Regions from separate parts of the Phytopseudomonas argentinensis genome, predicted to be linked through region 4. Evidence: riboswitches for the same ligand, from Rfam matches in the RefSeq annotation. Region 4 holds a riboswitch; each other region holds the start of a gene.
The links. Region 4 has a riboswitch for cobalamin ahead of cobW (cobalamin biosynthesis protein CobW). Riboswitches for the same ligand answer to the same signal wherever they lie in the genome.

Region 1 (4,205 bases), 720 kb from region 4:
CAACGTGCGCGAAGGCAGCAAGAAAGTGCTGTCCAAGCTGCCCGGCGCCTGGGAAATCGCCCGCAAGACCGAAGAGCACGCCAAGGGCATGCTGGTCTCCGGCACCCTGTTCGAAGAGCTGGGCTGGAACTACATCGGCCCCATCGACGGCCACGACTTGCCGACCCTGCTGGCCACCCTGCGCAACATGCGCGACCTGGAGGGCCTGCAGTTCCTCCATGTGGTCACCAAGAAGGGCAAGGGCTTCGCGCCGGCCGAGGTCGATCCGATCGTCTACCACGCCATCACCAAGCTGGAGCCGATCAACGCGCCGGCCGAGGTGAAGAAGCCGTCCGGCCCGAAATACTCCAGCGTGTTCGGCCAATGGCTGTGCGAGATGGCCGCCCATGACGAACGCCTGATGGCGGTCACCCCGGCCATGAAGGAAGGCTCCGACCTGGTGGCGTTCAGCGAGCGTCACCCGGATCGCTACTTCGACGTGGCCATCGCCGAGCAGCATGCGGTGACGCTGGCCGCCGGCATGGCCTGCGAAGGCGCCAAGCCGGTGGTGGCGATCTACTCGACCTTCCTGCAGCGCGCCTACGATCAGCTGATCCACGACGTCGCTGTGCAGAACCTCGACGTGCTGTTCGCCATCGACCGCGCCGGCCTGGTCGGCGAAGACGGCCCGACCCACGCGGGCAGCTTCGACCTCTCCTACCTGCGCTGCATCCCCGGCATGCTGATCATGACGCCGAGCGATGAAAACGAGCTGCACCACATGCTCACCACCGGCTACCAGTTCACTGGCCCGGCGGCAGTGCGCTACCCGCGCGGCAGCGGCCCGAACGCAACCATCGACCGTGAGCTGACGCCACTGCCGATCGGCAAGGGCGTGGTGCGCCGCCAGGGCAAGGGTGTCGCCCTGCTGGTGTTCGGCGTGCAGCTGAATGAGGCCCTGCGCGTCGGCGAAACCCTGGACGCCACGGTGGTCGACATGCGCTTCGTCAAACCCCTCGACGAAGCGCTGGTCAGCGAACTGGCTGCAGGCCACGAGCTGCTGGTGACCATCGAGGAAAACAGCGTGATGGGCGGGGCCGGCAGCGCGGTCAGCGAATTCCTTGCCGCCCAGGGCACCCTCAAGCCAATGCTGCACCTGGGCCTGCCCGACAGCTATGTGGAGCACGCCCGCCCCGACCAGATGCTCGCCGAATGTGGCCTGGACGAAGCGGGCATCGAAGCGGCCGTGCGTCAGCGTCTTGAAAAAGGCTCAAGCAAAGCCTGACCGACTTGCTTGTGTTTCATGCAGTCACCTTCTAAGGTACGCCTCGTTCACCTCCTGCCAGGTGCGCGCGGCGCTGCCACGCCGCGCGTTAAACGGGAAGTCGGTGCGCTCGCTCCGCGCGCCAAGCCGACGCTGCCCCCGCAACGGTAATCGACCGCAATCAGCCGATTGCACAACCGCTCAACCGCCACTGGGTCTACCGGGAAGGCCAGCGGTTGCAGGTCGAAAGCCCGGATACCGCCCTTGCAGGACGAGACGTGTGTTGCGGAGGGCACCACCGTCAAGCGCTGCATGGGCTCATTGCCCCGGCTGGGCTTGCTCCTGCCCTCCTCGAACGTCTGCCGACCTTTGAGGAATTCACAGAATGAAATTATCCCGCCTGCTTCTGGCGACGTCGCTGGCCCCCGGCCTGGCACTAGCCTCCCCGACGAACTACGAGGATGCACTGAAGCTCTCGGAGACCGTGGTGACGGGCAACCGTGACGTGCAGCCGCGCGAACGGAGCAGCACCCCCACCACGGTATTCACCCGCGCCGACATCGAGCGCCTGCAGCCCGGCAGCGTGCTCGACCTGCTGAGCCGGGTGCCAGGGGTGCAGGTCACCCGCGCCGGTGGCCGCGGCAGCACCAGCGGCCTGTACATTCGCGGCACCAAGACCGCACAGAGCCTGGTGCTGGTCGACGGTCAGCGCATCGGCTCGGCATCTGCTGGTGGCGCGCCGCTGGAATACCTGAATGTCGAGCAGATCGAACGTGTCGAAGTGCTGCGCGGCTCACGCTCGGCCATCCATGGTGCCGATGCGATTGGCGGCGTGGTGCAGATTTTCACCCGTCGGGCTACGGGCGAAGGGCTCAACCCGCGCCTGCGCGTCGGCTATGGGTCGAACCACAGCTGGGAACGCAGCCTGGGCCTGTCCGGTGGCGATGCCGACACTCGTTTCAACCTCGGCCTGAGCGCCGACGACACCCGCGGCATCAATCGCACCCATGCCCGCGTGGCGCCGGACAGCGATCGCGACGCCTACCGCATCAACGCCTTCAGCGCCACCCTCAGTCACCGTTTCAGCGAAGCGCTGGCAGCCGGCTTCAGCGTGCTCGACCAGCGCGGCGAGAGCGAATACGACGGTGGCTGGGAAGGTGCCTACCCGTACGCCGACTATCAACTGACCAGTTACTCCGGGTTCCTCGACGCCCAGCTGCTGCCTGACTGGAAAAGCCGCCTGGAAGTCGGCCACAGCGAGAACCGCTCCGTCGAGCGCTTCGATGACGTGCCCGCCAGCAGCCCCTTCAACACCTACCGCAACAGCCTGGCCTGGCTCAACACCCTCGACCTGGGCGACGGCCACAGCCTGCTGCTCGGCGCCGATGGCTACCAGGAACAGCTCAACAGCGATACCGCCTACGCCGAGGACAGCCGCTGGAACCACGCCCTGCTGACGCAGCACCGTTACCGCGGCGAGCGCTTCAGTACCGAGCTGGGCCTGCGCCACGAGAAGAACCAGCAGTTCGGCAGCGCCAACACGTTCAGCGCGGCCCTGGGTTACCAGCTCGATGCGCGCAACGAGCTGATCTTCTCCTACGCCGAGGGCTTCCGCGCGCCGACCTTCAACGACCTCTACTGGCCAGGCGGCGGCAACCCGGACCTGCAGCCGGAGACCTCGAAATCCTACGAGTTGCAGTGGCGCAGCCAAGTGGCCGAGCGCACGGCGCTGCAGGCCTCGGTGTACCGCACCGACCTGCGTGATGCGATCAACGGCTGGCCCGCCGAGAACCTCGACAAGGCGCGTATCAACGGCTTCGAAGGCAGCCTGCAGCAGGAACTGCTGGGCTGGCAGGCCGCCCTTGGCCTGAGCCTGATCGATCCGCGCGACCGCAGCACCGGCAGGCAATTGAATCGCCGCGCCAAGCGCACCCTGAGCCTGGATGTGGATCGCCAGTTCGGCGACTGGTCATTCGGCGCCACCTGGCAGGCGGTCAGCCGTACCTACGACGACGTCGACAATCAGCGCGAGATCGCCGGCCACGGGCTGCTTGGCCTGCGCGGCAACTGGCAGGCGACAGCGGAGCTGGCGCTGGGGCTGAAAGTGGATAACGTGCTGGACAAGGGTTACAGCCGCGCCCAGTACGGCGATGGAAGCTGGCCCGTGACGAATTACCGGGAATACCGGGAAGAAGGCCGTACTGCCCTGCTGTCACTGACCTGGACCCCGGCGTTCTGAGAGCCCGGTCACGACCTTGTTCATTCGGAAACCCCGAATCCGTATTCCTGTGGATTGGCGGCGAAGTGGCGGAAGCAGCTGCAAGCTGCAAGCTACAAGTTCAAAGCAGCCCGCAGTGCTCTAGCTTCTTCTTGCCGCTTGAGGCTTGCGGCTTGAAGCTCAATATTCGCTTCTGCCTTTCTGTCATCACTGCTCGTGGCGCCTCGTCGAGAGAGCATGAAGAGGCCTGAGTCAGGAAATGGCCCGCAAGCGGCACCTACCCGGTCGATGGATCTCCCCGATCCGTTTAAACGCTGCGGGGGCGATCCAGCCGACATGATCACACCCAGCCCTGGGCCTTGAGTTCGCTCTTCACATAGGCGTAGTAGACCGGCGCCGCCACCAGCCCGGCGATGCCGAAGGCGGCCTCGAACACCAGCATCACCAAGAGCAGCTCCCAGGCCCGCGCCTTGATCTGCCCGCCGACGATGCGCGCGTTGAGGAAGTATTCGACCTTGTGGATAACGATCAGGTAGGCCAGTGCGCCCAGCGCCACCCAGATCGACAGCGACAGGCCGACCACGAAGATCGCGGTGTTGGAGATCAGGTTGCCGACCACCGGCAGCAGGCCGGCCACGAAGGTGATCACGATCAGCGTCTTGGTCAGCGGCAGGTGCACGTCGAACAGCGGCAGTACGCCCATCAGGAAGATGCCGGTGAAGGTGGTGTTGAGCAGGGAAATCT
Region 2 (4,205 bases), 2.1 Mb from region 4:
TGCAACCCGGACTCCAGGCGCGAATGGTGGTAGCTGTGCCCGCGCAGTTCGCCCTCGGGCAGTGCCACGCGCTGCAACGCCAGGGCGACCAGGCGCTTCTGCATCTGCCCGTGGCCAGGCACCAGGCCGGCCAGTTCGGCGCGCTCGCCGGCGACATCGCTCAGCGATTCGAGCAGGTACAGCATGCCGCCGCACTCGGCGAGCAGCGGCTTGCCGGCCTGCTGGTGCGCCCTGATGGCGTCGATCATCGGTCGATTGCCACTCAGTGCCTGCAGATGTAGTTCCGGGTAGCCGCCGGGCAGATAGAGGCTGTCCACCTCGGGTAGCGCTTCGTCGCCCAGCGGGCTGAAAGACACCAGGGTCGCCCCCATGCGCTCAAGCAGATCGAGATTGGCCTGGTAGATAAAGGCGAAGGACGCATCGTGCGCCACGCCGATACGCACGCCTTCCAGCAGCGGTTCCAGTGGCGCCAGCGCGGGCGCCGCGAAGGTCACGGGCGGCGGCATGGTCAGGGTGGCGGTCTGCTCGAGGGCATCGGCCGCGGCATCCAGGCGCACATCCAGGTCGGCCAGCTCGGCGGCCTGTACCAGACCAAGGTGCCGGCTTGGCAGCTCGATGGCGGCACTGCGCGGCAACGAGCCGTACCAGCGGATCGAGGCCGGCAGGCTGTCACGGATCAGGTCGTTATGGCGACCTGGATTGACCCGGTTGCCGAGCACGCCGGAGAACGGCAGGTCCGGCTGGTAGCTGGCCAGGCCAACGGCCAGGGCGCCGAAGGTCTGGGCCATGGCCGAACCGTCGATCACCCCAAGCACCGGCACGCCGAAACGACGCGCCAGGTCAGCTGCCGACGGCGAGCCGTCGAACAACCCCATCACGCCTTCGATGAGAATCAGATCGGCCTCGCCCGCCGCTTCCCAGAGCAGCCGCCGGCTCTCGGCCTCGCCGACCATCCACAGGTCGAGCTGATAGACCGGGTTGCCGCTGGCACGGGAGAGGATCATCGGGTCGAGAAAATCCGGCCCGCACTTGAATACCCGCACCCGCTTGCCCTGCCGGGTATGCAGGCGCGCCAGGGCGGCGGTGACGGTGGTCTTGCCCTGCCCCGAAGCCGGCGCGGCAATCACCAGGGTCGGGCAGCGCCGTGGCGTCCCCGGCTCGACGGACAGCGCTTGCTGCGTATTCAAAATTCCACGCCCTTCTGCGCCTTCACCCCGGCCTTGAAGGCATGCTTGACCAGGGTCATCTCGGTCACCGTGTCGGCGGCCTCGAGCAACGCCGGCGGCGCGCCGCGGCCGGTCACCACCACGTGCTGCAGTTCCGGGCGCGACTCGATATCGCGCAGCACCAGATCCAGGTCCAGATAACCGTGCTTGAGGGCGATATTCAGCTCATCGAGCACCACCAGGGCGATCCGCGGATCGCCCAGCAATTGCCTGGCGACATCCCAGGCCTGGCGGGCCTTCTCGATGTCGCGCTGGCGATCCTGGGTATCCCAGGTGTAACCCTCGCCCATCACGTGGTAGCTGACTTCATCGGGGAAACGGCGGAAAAACTGCTCCTCGCCGGTGGCCATGCCGCCCTTGATGAACTGCACCACGCCCACCTTGAGGCCATGGCCCAGCGCTCGGGCAACCATGCCGAAGGCCGAGCTGCTCTTGCCCTTGCCGTTGCCGCTGTGCACCAGCAGCAAACCGTATTCGTCCTGGGCCTGGGCGATCCTGTCGTCCATCAGCGCCTTCTTGCGCGCCATACGGGCGTTGTGGCGCGCATCGCGTTCGGCCGATTCGCGACTGGGGGGTGGGGTCGACTCGCTCATGGGATCTCCTCGGTGCCAGCACGCCTGCGCAGCTGAAACGCTCAGGCATGCATTGATGCCTGACGATAAAAACGATCACGCAGGAGCAGGCAGGGGCTGGCCCTGGGGCCGCGCACCGGCCGCGCCCACCGCGCAACCTAAGGAAAAAGCGACAGGCCGGTCTCCGGGCTTGCGAGCGCGAGTCCCCTGGGACACAGCGACCAACGCGCCTTCCCGTATCAGCGATACAGTGGCCAGAAGCGTGGTTGGACTCGTTTACCGTTGCGGGGGCAGCGTCGGCATTGCTCGCTTGGCGGCAGCGCACCGACTTCCCAGTTTCACCCCTGGCCGCGACCAGGGGCACCTGAAGCAGGTCGCAAAGGGTAAGGACTGACGGCGTAAGCGTCAATCGCAGAGTCGGTGATGTCGCACGGCCTCGCGCGACGGCATGCTCAGGGATGGCTGGCCAGTTCCACCGGAAAGACGCGCTTGGCTTCGATATAGGTGCGCTGCCAGTAGCTGTTGCCAAGGCTGTCCAGGCGCACCGTGCCACCTGAGGATGGCGCATGCACGAAGCGCCCTTCGCCGACGTAGATGCCGGCATGGCTGACCTGCCGTCCACCGTTGGTGGCGAAGAACACCAGATCGCCACTGCGCAGGGAATCCCGGCCAATGGTCGGCGCGCGCATGCTGATCAGCTCGCGCGTCGAGCGCGGCAGCCTGATGCCGGCGGCGTCACGGTACACGTAGCCGATCAGCCCACTGCAGTCGAAACCGCTGTCCGGCGTATTGCCGCCGTAACGATAGGGGGTACCCACCAGACCCAGTGCGCGGAACAGCACATCGTCCGCGCCCCCCTGATAACCACCGGGTGCAGGCATGACCACGACGGGTTGCGGGGCAGGTGCGGGCACTCGGCTGGAGCAGGCACCGAGCAGTGCGGCGAGCAGAAGGAAGGCGATACGGACGGTGGCAGTCATGGACGGACGATCCTGGAGCCTGAATGCGCCCTACTCTGCCGTGTTCACAACTGCAGTGCAAGCTTTAGCTTTACACTGCAGTCGCTTGAAAACATTCGAATTGTTACCCGAGCATGCTGACCGGGCAACTCCCCATCAGTGTTGAGAGGCCAAATGCTCGGTCGGCGCCAATGCCAGAACGCGCTTGGCTTCAATGAAGGTGCGCTTCCAATAGCCATCGTCCAGGCTGTCGATACGCACGCCGCCGCTGCGACGGCTGGAGGAATGGATGAATTGATCGTCACCCAGGTAGATGCCGGCGTGGCTGACGCGGCCGCGACCGGCCGTGCTGAAGAACACCAGATCGCCGGGTTTCAGGGCCTTGCGATCGACCAGCGGGGCATCGATGTTGATCATGTCGCGAGTCGAGCGCGGCAGTTCCATCCCCAGCTCCTCGCGGAACAGGTAGCCGATGAAGCCGCTGCAATCGAAACCGGTTTTCACCGAGGTACCACCGAAGCGGTAGCGCGTGCCGATCAGGGAAATACCCTTTTCCAGCACGCTGTCCGCCAGTTGCGGCAAGGCGTAAGGGGCATGATTGGCGAAATCGACGACAGCGTCGTTTTCGCCGGCATCCTTGAGCTCCACGACAGGCGCAGCGACCACCGGCCTGGCAGGCAATGAAGCCTGGGCCTGAGGCGTATCGATCTGGGGTTGCGAGGTGTGGTTAGCGCAGGCGGCGAGAACCAATGTGAGTGCGAGAGGCACGAGGGGTGCGAAGCGTTTGCGCATGGGCACGACCGTGGCATGAAAAATGAACAGCCGCGACTATGCCCGCGAACGGGCTCATTTGCAAATATTATGAGCAGCGATGTGACTCAGTAGTTCCGGGAAAACATCTAAGGCCCGTTCTTCCAGCCGCAAGTCAACCCGGTCACTGACCCGGGTGTGCGACAAATTGACCTCCACCGTCACGCCTCCCGACCGGCGCGCCTGCAGCAGCGGCTCGGCTATATAAGGAAAGCTGGCGCTGGTGCCGGCACTGATCACCAGGTCGAAACCCTTCGCCAACTGCCGTCGTAGACGCTCCAGGGCTACGGACGGCAACAGCTCCCCGAACAACGTCACCGGTGGGCGCAGCACGCCATCGCAAGCCGCGCACAGCGGTGGTAGCGGCCGCTGCAGATGCTCGGCCAACCGCTCGTCGGTTTGTCCGCATCGCTGGCAATAAAGCGGCGCCAATTCTCCGTGAATCTCTATCAGCCGGTCCATGGGGCTGCCGGCCAGGCGGTGGTACCCATCGATATTCTGGGTCAGCACCCAGCATTCGGGCTTGATGGCCTGCAGTTCGGCTATCGCCTGGTGGCCGGCGTTCGGCCCGGCGCCCAGGCAGGCGCTGCCAAGCTGCGCCAGGTATTTCCAGCACAGCGCCGGATCACGGCGCAGCA
Region 3 (4,205 bases), 2.3 Mb from region 4:
ACCGACCAACCCAGGTCGCTGCACTGCAACATGGTGCTCATCGCCTTTGCCTCCCGCGCACCAGAATCACCGCGAACGCCGGCGCGCCGACCAGGGCGGTGACCACGCCGATCGGCAGCACCTGGCCCTTGATCGCCGTACGCGACAGCACATCGGCGGCGATCAGGAACACCGCGCCAGTCAGTGCCGAGACCGGCACCAGCCGGCCGTGCCGCGCACCGACCAGCAGCCGCGCGGCGTGGGGGATCACCAGGCCGACGAAACCGATGGAGCCGACGATCGACACCATCACCGCCGTGACCAGGGCGGTACAGGCGATCAAGGTGGCCTGTACGCGGCGCACCGGTACGCCCAGGGAGGCCGCCGACTCGGCGCCAAAGGTGAAGGCATCCAGCGCCCGGGTATGCCAGGCAACCAGCAAGACCCCGGCCAGCGCCATCGGCACGGCCAGCAGTACGTCCTGCCAGTTGACCCCGCTGAGGTTGCCGAGCAGCCAGAACATGATGCCGCGGGCCTGCTCGGCGCTGGCCGACTTGGTGATCAGAAAGGAGGTCAGCGCATTGAACAGTTGGGAGCCGGCGATGCCGGCAAGAATGATCTGCGCACTGCCGCTGATGGCGCCACCGCCCGCCGCCCGGGCCAGCAGCGCGACCAGGCCGAATGCGGCGACCGCGCCGAGAAAGGCGCCCATGGACAGCGACAACATGCCGGCCCCGACCCCGAGCAATGCGACGGAAACCGCGCCGGTCGAGGCGCCGGCAGAAATACCCAGCAGGTAGGGGTCGGCCAGGGGGTTGCGCAGCAATGCCTGCAGCACCACTCCGGACACCGCCAGCCCGGCCCCGCAGCTGGCGGCGACCAGGGCGCGGGTCAGGCGGTAATTCCAGACGATGCCCTCGTCGATCGGGTCGAGCACGAAGCCTGCCCCGAACAGCTTGTTGGCCAACACCTGGAACACCACCGAGGGCGCAATGTGGGTTTCACCCAGGGCGATCCCGGCGATCACCGCCACGCCGAGCAATAGCAGGCAGAACAGGGTCAGCAGGAACAGGCGCGAACTGCGTGCGATCATTGGAAGTCGTCAACGGCCTTGGCAAGGGTTTCGATGCCGCTGATCATGCGCAGCGAGGCCTGCATGCCATCGGCATCGATGATCACGATGCGCCCATGCTTGACGGCATCCATGTGCTTGGCGACCGGGTCGTTGCGCAGGAATTCGAGCTTCTTCTGCACATCGTCGGCGGGAAAGCGACGGCGGTCCATGCGCGCCAGCACCAGCACCGTGGGGTTGGCCTTGGCCAGGGTCTCCCAGCCGACGCTCGGCCATTCCTCGTTGGACTCGACCACGTTGCGTAGCCCCAGGGATTTCATCATGTAGTCGGCCACGCCCTTCTGGCCCGCCACGTAGGGGTCCAGATCCATGTCCGGGCTGGAGAACCAGAACAGCGCGGAAATATCCCTGGCCTGACGCTGCTCGGCACCGGCCACCGCCGCGGCCAGGCGCTTCTGCAGATCGGCGACCAGGGCGTCGCCCTTGTCCTGCACGTCGAAGATCTGCGCCAGCTGGTCGATGCTCTTGTACAGGCTGTCGATCTGGAACGGCTGCAGGCGGGTGCCGTCGGCGCCGACCAGGTTGTCCTTGCCTTCGCAGTCGGTGGGCATGATGTAGGTGGGGATGTTCAGGTCGTGAAACTGCTTACGCGTACCCACCACACCCTGCTCGCCCACCATCCACTCGAACTGCACCGCCACCAGGCCCGGGCGCTTGCCGATCACCGACTCGAAGCTCGGGTCGTTGTCGGCCAGGCGCGGCACCTTGGCATTCTGCGCCTCGAATTCGGGCAGCACGTGGCTGAACCACAGCGAAGTACCGGCCAGGCGCTCGCCCAGGCCCATGGAATAGAGGATTTCGGTGCCCGCCTGGCCGATGGTCACGGCAGTGCCGGGGCTTTTCGCAAAGGTCAGCGACTGCCCGCAGTTTTCCAGGCTGAGCGGATACTGGGTCGGGCCGGCGGCACAGGTCAGAGAAGACAGACTCAGGGCGGCACCGATGAGGGCAAGGCGTGACACGAACATCCGGGTGATCTCCTAATCAACAAATACGCATAAAGGCAGTGCGTAGGCTGGAGAACACATCACGCCGCGCGGCCACGGCCACGCCTGTCCCTTGCGGGAAGTGATCACGGATGCCCCCTCCCGGACACCCCGCCGGCGGTTCGATTACTGGCGCCTGCCCACCAGAAGCGGAAGCAGACCCATGCCGGCAGGTCTCCTGACTGGTACGTCTGCGCAACGCGGCGGCCTTCCCGGAAGCGATTCCCAGTGACACGAATGCAGCGCTGCTCGATACCTACAGTTGCGGGGGCAGTTCCGTTTGGCCACCCGAGGTGGCGACGGATTCCCTATTAATTCCTCACGGAAACCGGCGCCGGCATCTTAAACGATTAAGTGATCCGCCTGCAGCGCTTTGCCGCCGTTTTACCGTTCACAACACCAGGCCTCTTCAGCCAGAGCCACGCAACGCCCTACGAAAAGCGCCGCCATTATTGTTACAACATAACATTTTGGCAAGCGCATTTAGGCGAGGTTTTCGCGGTGCCCCCGAATCGACGAGCAAGGCTTGTAATGAGAATTAAAATCATCAAGACTGAATGCGTTACTTTATAACGTAGCCAATGGAGCCCCCATGAAACCCGATATCCACCCCACCTATCGCCCTGTCCTGTTTCACGACGTTGCCGCTGACGCCTACTGGCTGATCGGCTCCACGGTCGAGACCGACAAGACGCGCCAGCACAGTGACGGCAACACCTATCCCTATGTCACCCTGGACGTATCCAGTGCATCGCACCCGATCTACACCGGCCAGCAACGCCAGGTCACCAGCGAAGGTCGCGTGGCCGGCTTCAACAAGCGCTTCGCCGGCTTCGCAGGCGCCAAGTCATGAAGGTCGTCGCCTCGCTGAAACAGGCCAAGCTGCGCCATCGCGACTGCCAGATCGTCAAACGTCGCGGACGCATTTACGTGATCTGCAAGACCGAGCCGCGCTTCAAATGCGTACAGGGCCGCCCCAAACCCCAGCGCAAGAACAAGGGCTGAGCGCCTGTATCACCGCCTCGAGGCGCCGCGCACCCTCAGCGAGGGATCACGGCGTCGACGGGGCATTGCGATTGGAAGCTATCGCCGCGGACGAGCTCGCCGCCCTCGGCAGCGGCACTGACAACTCTACGCGCAGCATGGCGAAGCGAATCGCCAGGGCCGCGCCGGACTCCCGACAATAACCATATCCCTCCCTTATCGGCTGGCCTGTTGCCAGGGGTGCCAAGCCGTGGAATGCAGCCAGCACCTGCTACCGTACCTTTACGTCCTGGTCATGCAGCGGGACAGCGCCCGAAAAGTCCAGAGCACCTGAGCCCATTCGACCTTGGCTGCCGGCGGTCTGGCGGCTTACAAGGTGTGGTCATAGAGAATCGCCGCGCCCACGCCGATCAGCACCAGGCCGCCGAGGATTTCCGCCTTGCGGCCGATCGCGGTGCCGATCAGGCGCCCGAGCATCACGCCTATGGTGACCATGGTCATGGTCGCCAGGCCGATGGCCAGCGCCGCGGGCCAGATGTTCACATCGACGAAAGCCAGGCCGACACCCACGGCCAGCGCGTCGATGCTGGTGGCGAATGCCGTGGCGGCCAGCAGCCAGAAGGAATGCGCCGTGGGTTTCTCTCCTGCCTCGTCGGCCTCGGGCTGCAAGCCCGCGTGGATCATGTGGCCGCCGAGTAACAGCAGCAGCGTGAAGGCGATCCAGTGATCCCACTGTTCCACATAGCCAGCCGCGGCCTGGCCGATGAACCAGCCGACCGCCGGCGTGATGGCTTCGATCACGCCGAAGATCAGACCGGTGCGCAGGGCATCGAGAAATCGGGGGTTGTGCAGCGAGGCGCCCTTGCCGACAGCCGCGGCGAAGGCATCGGTGGACATGGCGAAGGCCAGGAAGACAAGAGAAAGGAAACTCACGGTTACGTCTCGGTCGGGCTACGAGTCAATGACCGATACACGCGCCCGACCTCAGGCACGTATCAGTCATTGGTCTCACCAACCGAAAGGTGTTCGTACCACGGCTGCTGCCGAGAATGTTGATACGAACGCTGCCGAGCGAACCCGGAAGCAGGCTACTCCCCAAAGAGGCCCGCACTTTACTCAAAAGCGCA
Region 4 (4,205 bases):
TACAGCGACGGGTCGCCGGAATGCACCCGCGCCACGTCCTCGCCACGGGCGTGGGCGGCGCGCAGCAGGGCGATGATTTCATCCAGGTGCAGCTCGGCGGTATTGACCACCTGATGGGCCTGATGGCCGTCGAGCACCGCGTCGGGCACCAGCGAGCCGGCGTAGAGGATCACCGGGCAGCTGCGGATCAGGCGCTGACCCTTGACGGTGATCAGCTCGGGGTCGCCGGGGCCGGCGCCAATGAAGTAGACGGTCATGCGGTTCCTGAATATGGGGTGGCGGTGTCTTGTATCGACCGATGAAAATCCCGGCAGATCGATAGGGCTTGATCCCTACCCATCGACTCGGGCTACGGCCAGGGTGGCGGCGGCGCTCTTGCGCTTGGTTATCCACAGGCGAGCGGGTCGGCCGCTCAGCTGTTCGGCCAGGGCCAGGGCGCTGGCTTCGGCGATGCCTGGCATGCCGGTCACCCGCAACGCCTTGGCCGAGGTCTCGGTCAGGCGCCCATGGTAACCCGCCAGCACCTCGGCGGGCAGGAAGTGGATCGGCAGGTTCAGGTGCGCGGCCAACAGCTGGAGGCCAGGTTCAGCCGCCTTGTGGGCGCTGCTGGCCAGGGCCGTCAGCTCAGCCGTGCTCGAGCCCTGCTCGGCCAGGGTGCTGTCGAGCAAGGCCAGCAGCTCATCGCGCGAGCACTCGCGCCGGCAACCCAGGCCGGCGACGAGGATGGGCCGCTCATTCACTGCGGCTGGCGCCCACGGCCATGGAACCAGGCGGCAGTCAGGCCCAGGGCGGCCCAGAAAACCGCGTTGGTCAGCAGCGAGGCGAGGATGAACTGATGCTCCAGCGCTTCGGGCGCCAGGCTTTCATGTGCTTCGGGCTGCGGCGCGCCAATCAGGTGGGGCAGGGCGAGAATCATCACGCCCGGAATGCGCAGCAGCCAGTTGCTGCCGAATGCCAGCAACGCCAGGCCGGCGGCGGTCGAGGCCGCGGTGCCGATCCACCAGTACTGGCGCAGCAGCAGGTCCGCCGCGGCAGTGCCTGGCAGTTCCGGCGGCAGGCCGCTGGAGGGTGCCAGTACGAAGGTGGCGAAACCCGCCAGGCCCCAGAGCAGGCCCTGCCAGGTTTTCTCGGGGGCACGCAGGGTGAACAGACCGGCGAGCATCAGCGCAAAGCCGACAGCCACCACCAGGTTGCTCAGGCCTGTGGATAACAGGCGCTGCCAGCCGTCCTCAGGGGCCCAGGCTTCACCGTCATGGCCGTGGCCATCGGCGCCGTCATGGTCGTGAGCGACGGTGCCAGTGTCATGGCCATGTTCCCTTGTGGCTGCAGGCTCCGCGACTTCGAAGGTCTCCGCGTGCTGAATCAACGGGGTTACCCACAGGCTCTGCAGCAGGGTCAGCACGATGGCGGCGAGCAGGCCGGCGAACCCGGCGGTCCGGGCGATACGCTTGATCATTCTGGTGCCCTCAGTGGCAGGGGAACGCGGCGCTATGCCGGGTATCGTGGGCGGCGTTGTGCAGGGCTTCGACCTGGGAGAAGCCGGCGAAGAAGATCAGCACGGCGCCCAGCACGCAGCTGCCAACGGCGAGCAGGATACGTTGCGACAGGGGGAGCGCAGAGGCGCTGGAATCGGAAAGGACACTGCTGGACATGATCGTAGACCTCAGGGGTAAACGGCACAGCAGGACACGGCGAGACAGCCCGCACGAGCAGGCAGCGATCGGCGCGTGCCCGCCCACCGCGGGTTGCCAAACAGAGGATTCAGGCCGGTCTCCGGGCTCACGACGATCACCTTGCGGCGATAGGGATCGGCCTTCCCATGCGCGTGCACAGTGGCCAAAACGATCCTGGCATTCGCTTACCGTTGCGGGGGCAGCGCCGGACTCTAACCGGCTTCCCGTTTCACCTCACGCGCGGCGGCGTGAGACACCTGAAACAACCGGGCAAGAACACCACGAAGCGGCCAGAGCGTCAATATGCTGCAGGTCGCGCCGCGATTGACCGTTACCCAGGCTCTGCGTAGCCTTGCGGTCTTCGAGGTTCTCCATGGGTCGCCATGGAGAGGAAACCTGTTCAGAAGGCTTCTAACAGGTTCAAGAGGGAACACGGATCGCCGTGGCTGCCCCCGCAACTGTAAGCAGCGAGTGCGTCGCCAATCGCCACTGGGAGACCGGGAAGGCCGGCCGCGTGCCATGACCTGCCAGCCAGGAGACCTGCCTCGATAACGCTTTCGACAACCGGGCGGGGTGATCCGGTGATGCCTTGGCGCGAGCCCTGCTCGTGCCTGCCATCCTATTGCCCGCTCGCCGTTTCTGTAGACGCCAGGGGCCACCATGAAAACGCTCGCCAAACTTCCCGTCACCATCGTCACCGGCTTTCTCGGTGCCGGTAAGACCACCCTGCTGCGGCACATGCTGGAAAACGCCGAAGGCCGGCGCATCGCGGTGATCGTCAACGAATTCGGCGAGCTGGGCATCGACGGTGAGATTCTCAAGCAGTGCTCCATCGGCTGCAGCGAGGAAGAAGCCAATGGCCGGGTGTTCGAACTGGCCAACGGCTGCCTGTGCTGCACTGTGCAGGAAGAGTTCTTCCCGGTGATGCGCGAGCTGGTGGAGCGCCGCGGCGATCTCGACCATATCCTTATCGAAACCAGCGGCCTGGCCCTGCCCAAGCCCCTGGTGCAGGCCTTCAACTGGCCGGAAATCCGTAACGCCTGCACCGTCGATGCGGTGATCACCGTGGTCGATAGCCCGGCCGTGGCGGCCGGCACCTTTGCCGCCTTCCCCGATCAGGTCGATGCCCAGCGCAAGCTCGACCCCAACCTCGATCACGAATCGCCGCTGCACGAGCTGTTCGCCGACCAGCTGGCCAGCGCCGACCTGGTGATCCTCAACAAGGCCGACCTGCTCGATGCCGAGGCGCTGGCCGCGGTGCGCGCCGAAGTGGCCGAGGAGCTGCCGTCGGCGGTCAAGGTGGTCGAGGCCCATGGCGGCTCGCTGCCGCTGGAGGTGCTGCTGGGCCTGGACAGCGAGACCGAGCTGCATATCGAAGGCCGCCGTACCCACCATGACGATGAAGACGACGATCACGATCACGACGAATTCGACTCGTTCCACGTGGAACTACCCGAAGCGGACGAGGCGCGCCTGCTCGCTGCCCTGAGGGACGTGGTCGGCAAACACGGCATTCTGCGCGTGAAAGGTTTCGTCGCCGTGCCGAACAAGCCCATGCGTTTGTTGCTGCAGGGCGTCGGTCAGCGCTTCGACAAGCACTTCGACCGCGCCTGGAAGCCCGACGAAGCCCGGGTGACGCGCCTGATCGTGATCGGCCAGGAGCTCGACCACGCCGGCATCGCCACCGAACTCAAGATGGCGTTGGCCTGATGCGAAGCGCGCTCGCGCGTAGGGCGTGCTCGGCTTTGGCTTCCTGCGTCGCTCGACCTCCTGCATCCATGCAGTCGTCGCGAAGCAGTACGCCGCCGATCTTTCGATGGGGCGGCCTTGTGCAGAACTCCGCATGGCCTGGCGGACTGTTTGCTGCGCTCCTGAGTCCGCCCTACGGCGGCTTCGAGTTTGCAGCGAGTAGGGCGTACTCGGCTTTGGCTTCCTGCGTCGCTCGACCTCCTGCATCCGTGCAGTCGTCGCGAAGCCGCATGCCGTCGATCTTTCGATGGGGCGTCGTGGTGAAGAACGCTGCAGGGCTTGGCGGACTGTTCGCTGCGCTCCTGAGTCCCCCCTACAGCAGCTTGCAGCCTGCGGCTTGCAGCTTGCGGCTCGCCTAAATGCACCTGCTACGGACCCAGCCCGGCCAGGCGCTGCCGGCCGACAGCATCGCCGACCTCGGCCAGACCCCCGCCGAGCTGGTGGTGCTGTGCACCGGTGATTCGCACCTGTCGCTGCTGACCGAAGTCGCCCGCCATCTACCCGAGGATTACCCCAGCCTGCGCCTGGCCAGCCCGGCGCAGCTGGGCAACAACGCCTCGGTGGACTTCTACGTCGAGCAGGTGCTCCGGCACGCCAAGGTCATCATGATTTCCGTGCATGGCGGCGTCAGCTACTGGCGCTACGGCATCGAGCGGCTGGTGGAACTGGCCGGGCAGGGCAAGACGCTGATTCTGGTGCCGGGCTGCGATAATCCCGACCCCGCGCTCATGGCGCTGGGCAACGTGACCGCCGAGGATGCCGAGCGGCTCTGGCAGTACCTGC

Region 1: linked by a shared signal. The riboswitch ahead of SA190iCDA_RS05985 (TonB-dependent receptor domain-containing protein) and the one ahead of cobW (cobalamin biosynthesis protein CobW) in region 4 are both predicted to bind cobalamin.
Region 2: linked by a shared signal. The riboswitch ahead of cobO (cob(I)yrinic acid a,c-diamide adenosyltransferase) and the one ahead of cobW (cobalamin biosynthesis protein CobW) in region 4 are both predicted to bind cobalamin.
Region 3: linked by a shared signal. The riboswitch ahead of SA190iCDA_RS14905 (ABC transporter substrate-binding protein) and the one ahead of cobW (cobalamin biosynthesis protein CobW) in region 4 are both predicted to bind cobalamin.

What each region holds. Positions count from the first base shown of each region.
Region 1 covers NZ_CP056087.1:1,320,911-1,325,115, reverse strand. The annotation lists gene dxs (1-deoxy-D-xylulose-5-phosphate synthase) at 1-1,264, shown strand, start outside; cobalamin riboswitch at 1,307-1,525, shown strand; gene SA190iCDA_RS05985 (TonB-dependent receptor domain-containing protein) at 1,629-3,482, shown strand; gene SA190iCDA_RS05980 (AI-2E family transporter) at 3,802-4,205, opposite strand, start outside.
Region 2 covers NZ_CP056087.1:3,620,733-3,624,937, forward strand. The annotation lists gene SA190iCDA_RS16210 (cobyrinate a,c-diamide synthase) at 1-1,169, opposite strand, end outside; gene cobO (cob(I)yrinic acid a,c-diamide adenosyltransferase) at 1,184-1,819, opposite strand; cobalamin riboswitch at 1,956-2,181, opposite strand; gene SA190iCDA_RS16220 (C40 family peptidase) at 2,251-2,778, opposite strand; gene SA190iCDA_RS16225 (C40 family peptidase) at 2,914-3,549, opposite strand; gene SA190iCDA_RS16230 (NAD-dependent deacylase) at 3,604-4,205, opposite strand, start outside.
Region 3 covers NZ_CP056087.1:3,340,342-3,344,546, forward strand. The annotation lists gene SA190iCDA_RS14895 (ABC transporter ATP-binding protein) at 1-41, opposite strand, end outside; gene SA190iCDA_RS14900 (FecCD family ABC transporter permease) at 38-1,072, opposite strand; gene SA190iCDA_RS14905 (ABC transporter substrate-binding protein) at 1,069-2,076, opposite strand; cobalamin riboswitch at 2,245-2,442, opposite strand; gene SA190iCDA_RS14910 (type B 50S ribosomal protein L31) at 2,687-2,947, shown strand; gene ykgO (type B 50S ribosomal protein L36) at 2,944-3,099, shown strand; gene mntP (manganese efflux pump MntP) at 3,448-3,975, opposite strand; yybP-ykoY riboswitch at 4,016-4,182, opposite strand.
Region 4 covers NZ_CP056087.1:601,343-605,547, forward strand. The annotation lists gene cobM (precorrin-4 C(11)-methyltransferase) at 1-257, opposite strand, end outside; gene SA190iCDA_RS02800 (cobalamin biosynthesis protein) at 333-740, opposite strand; gene SA190iCDA_RS02805 (CbtA family protein) at 737-1,456, opposite strand; gene SA190iCDA_RS02810 (CbtB domain-containing protein) at 1,467-1,652, opposite strand; cobalamin riboswitch at 1,747-1,949, opposite strand; cobalamin riboswitch at 2,046-2,236, shown strand; gene cobW (cobalamin biosynthesis protein CobW) at 2,334-3,383, shown strand; gene cobN (cobaltochelatase subunit CobN) at 3,782-4,205, shown strand, end outside.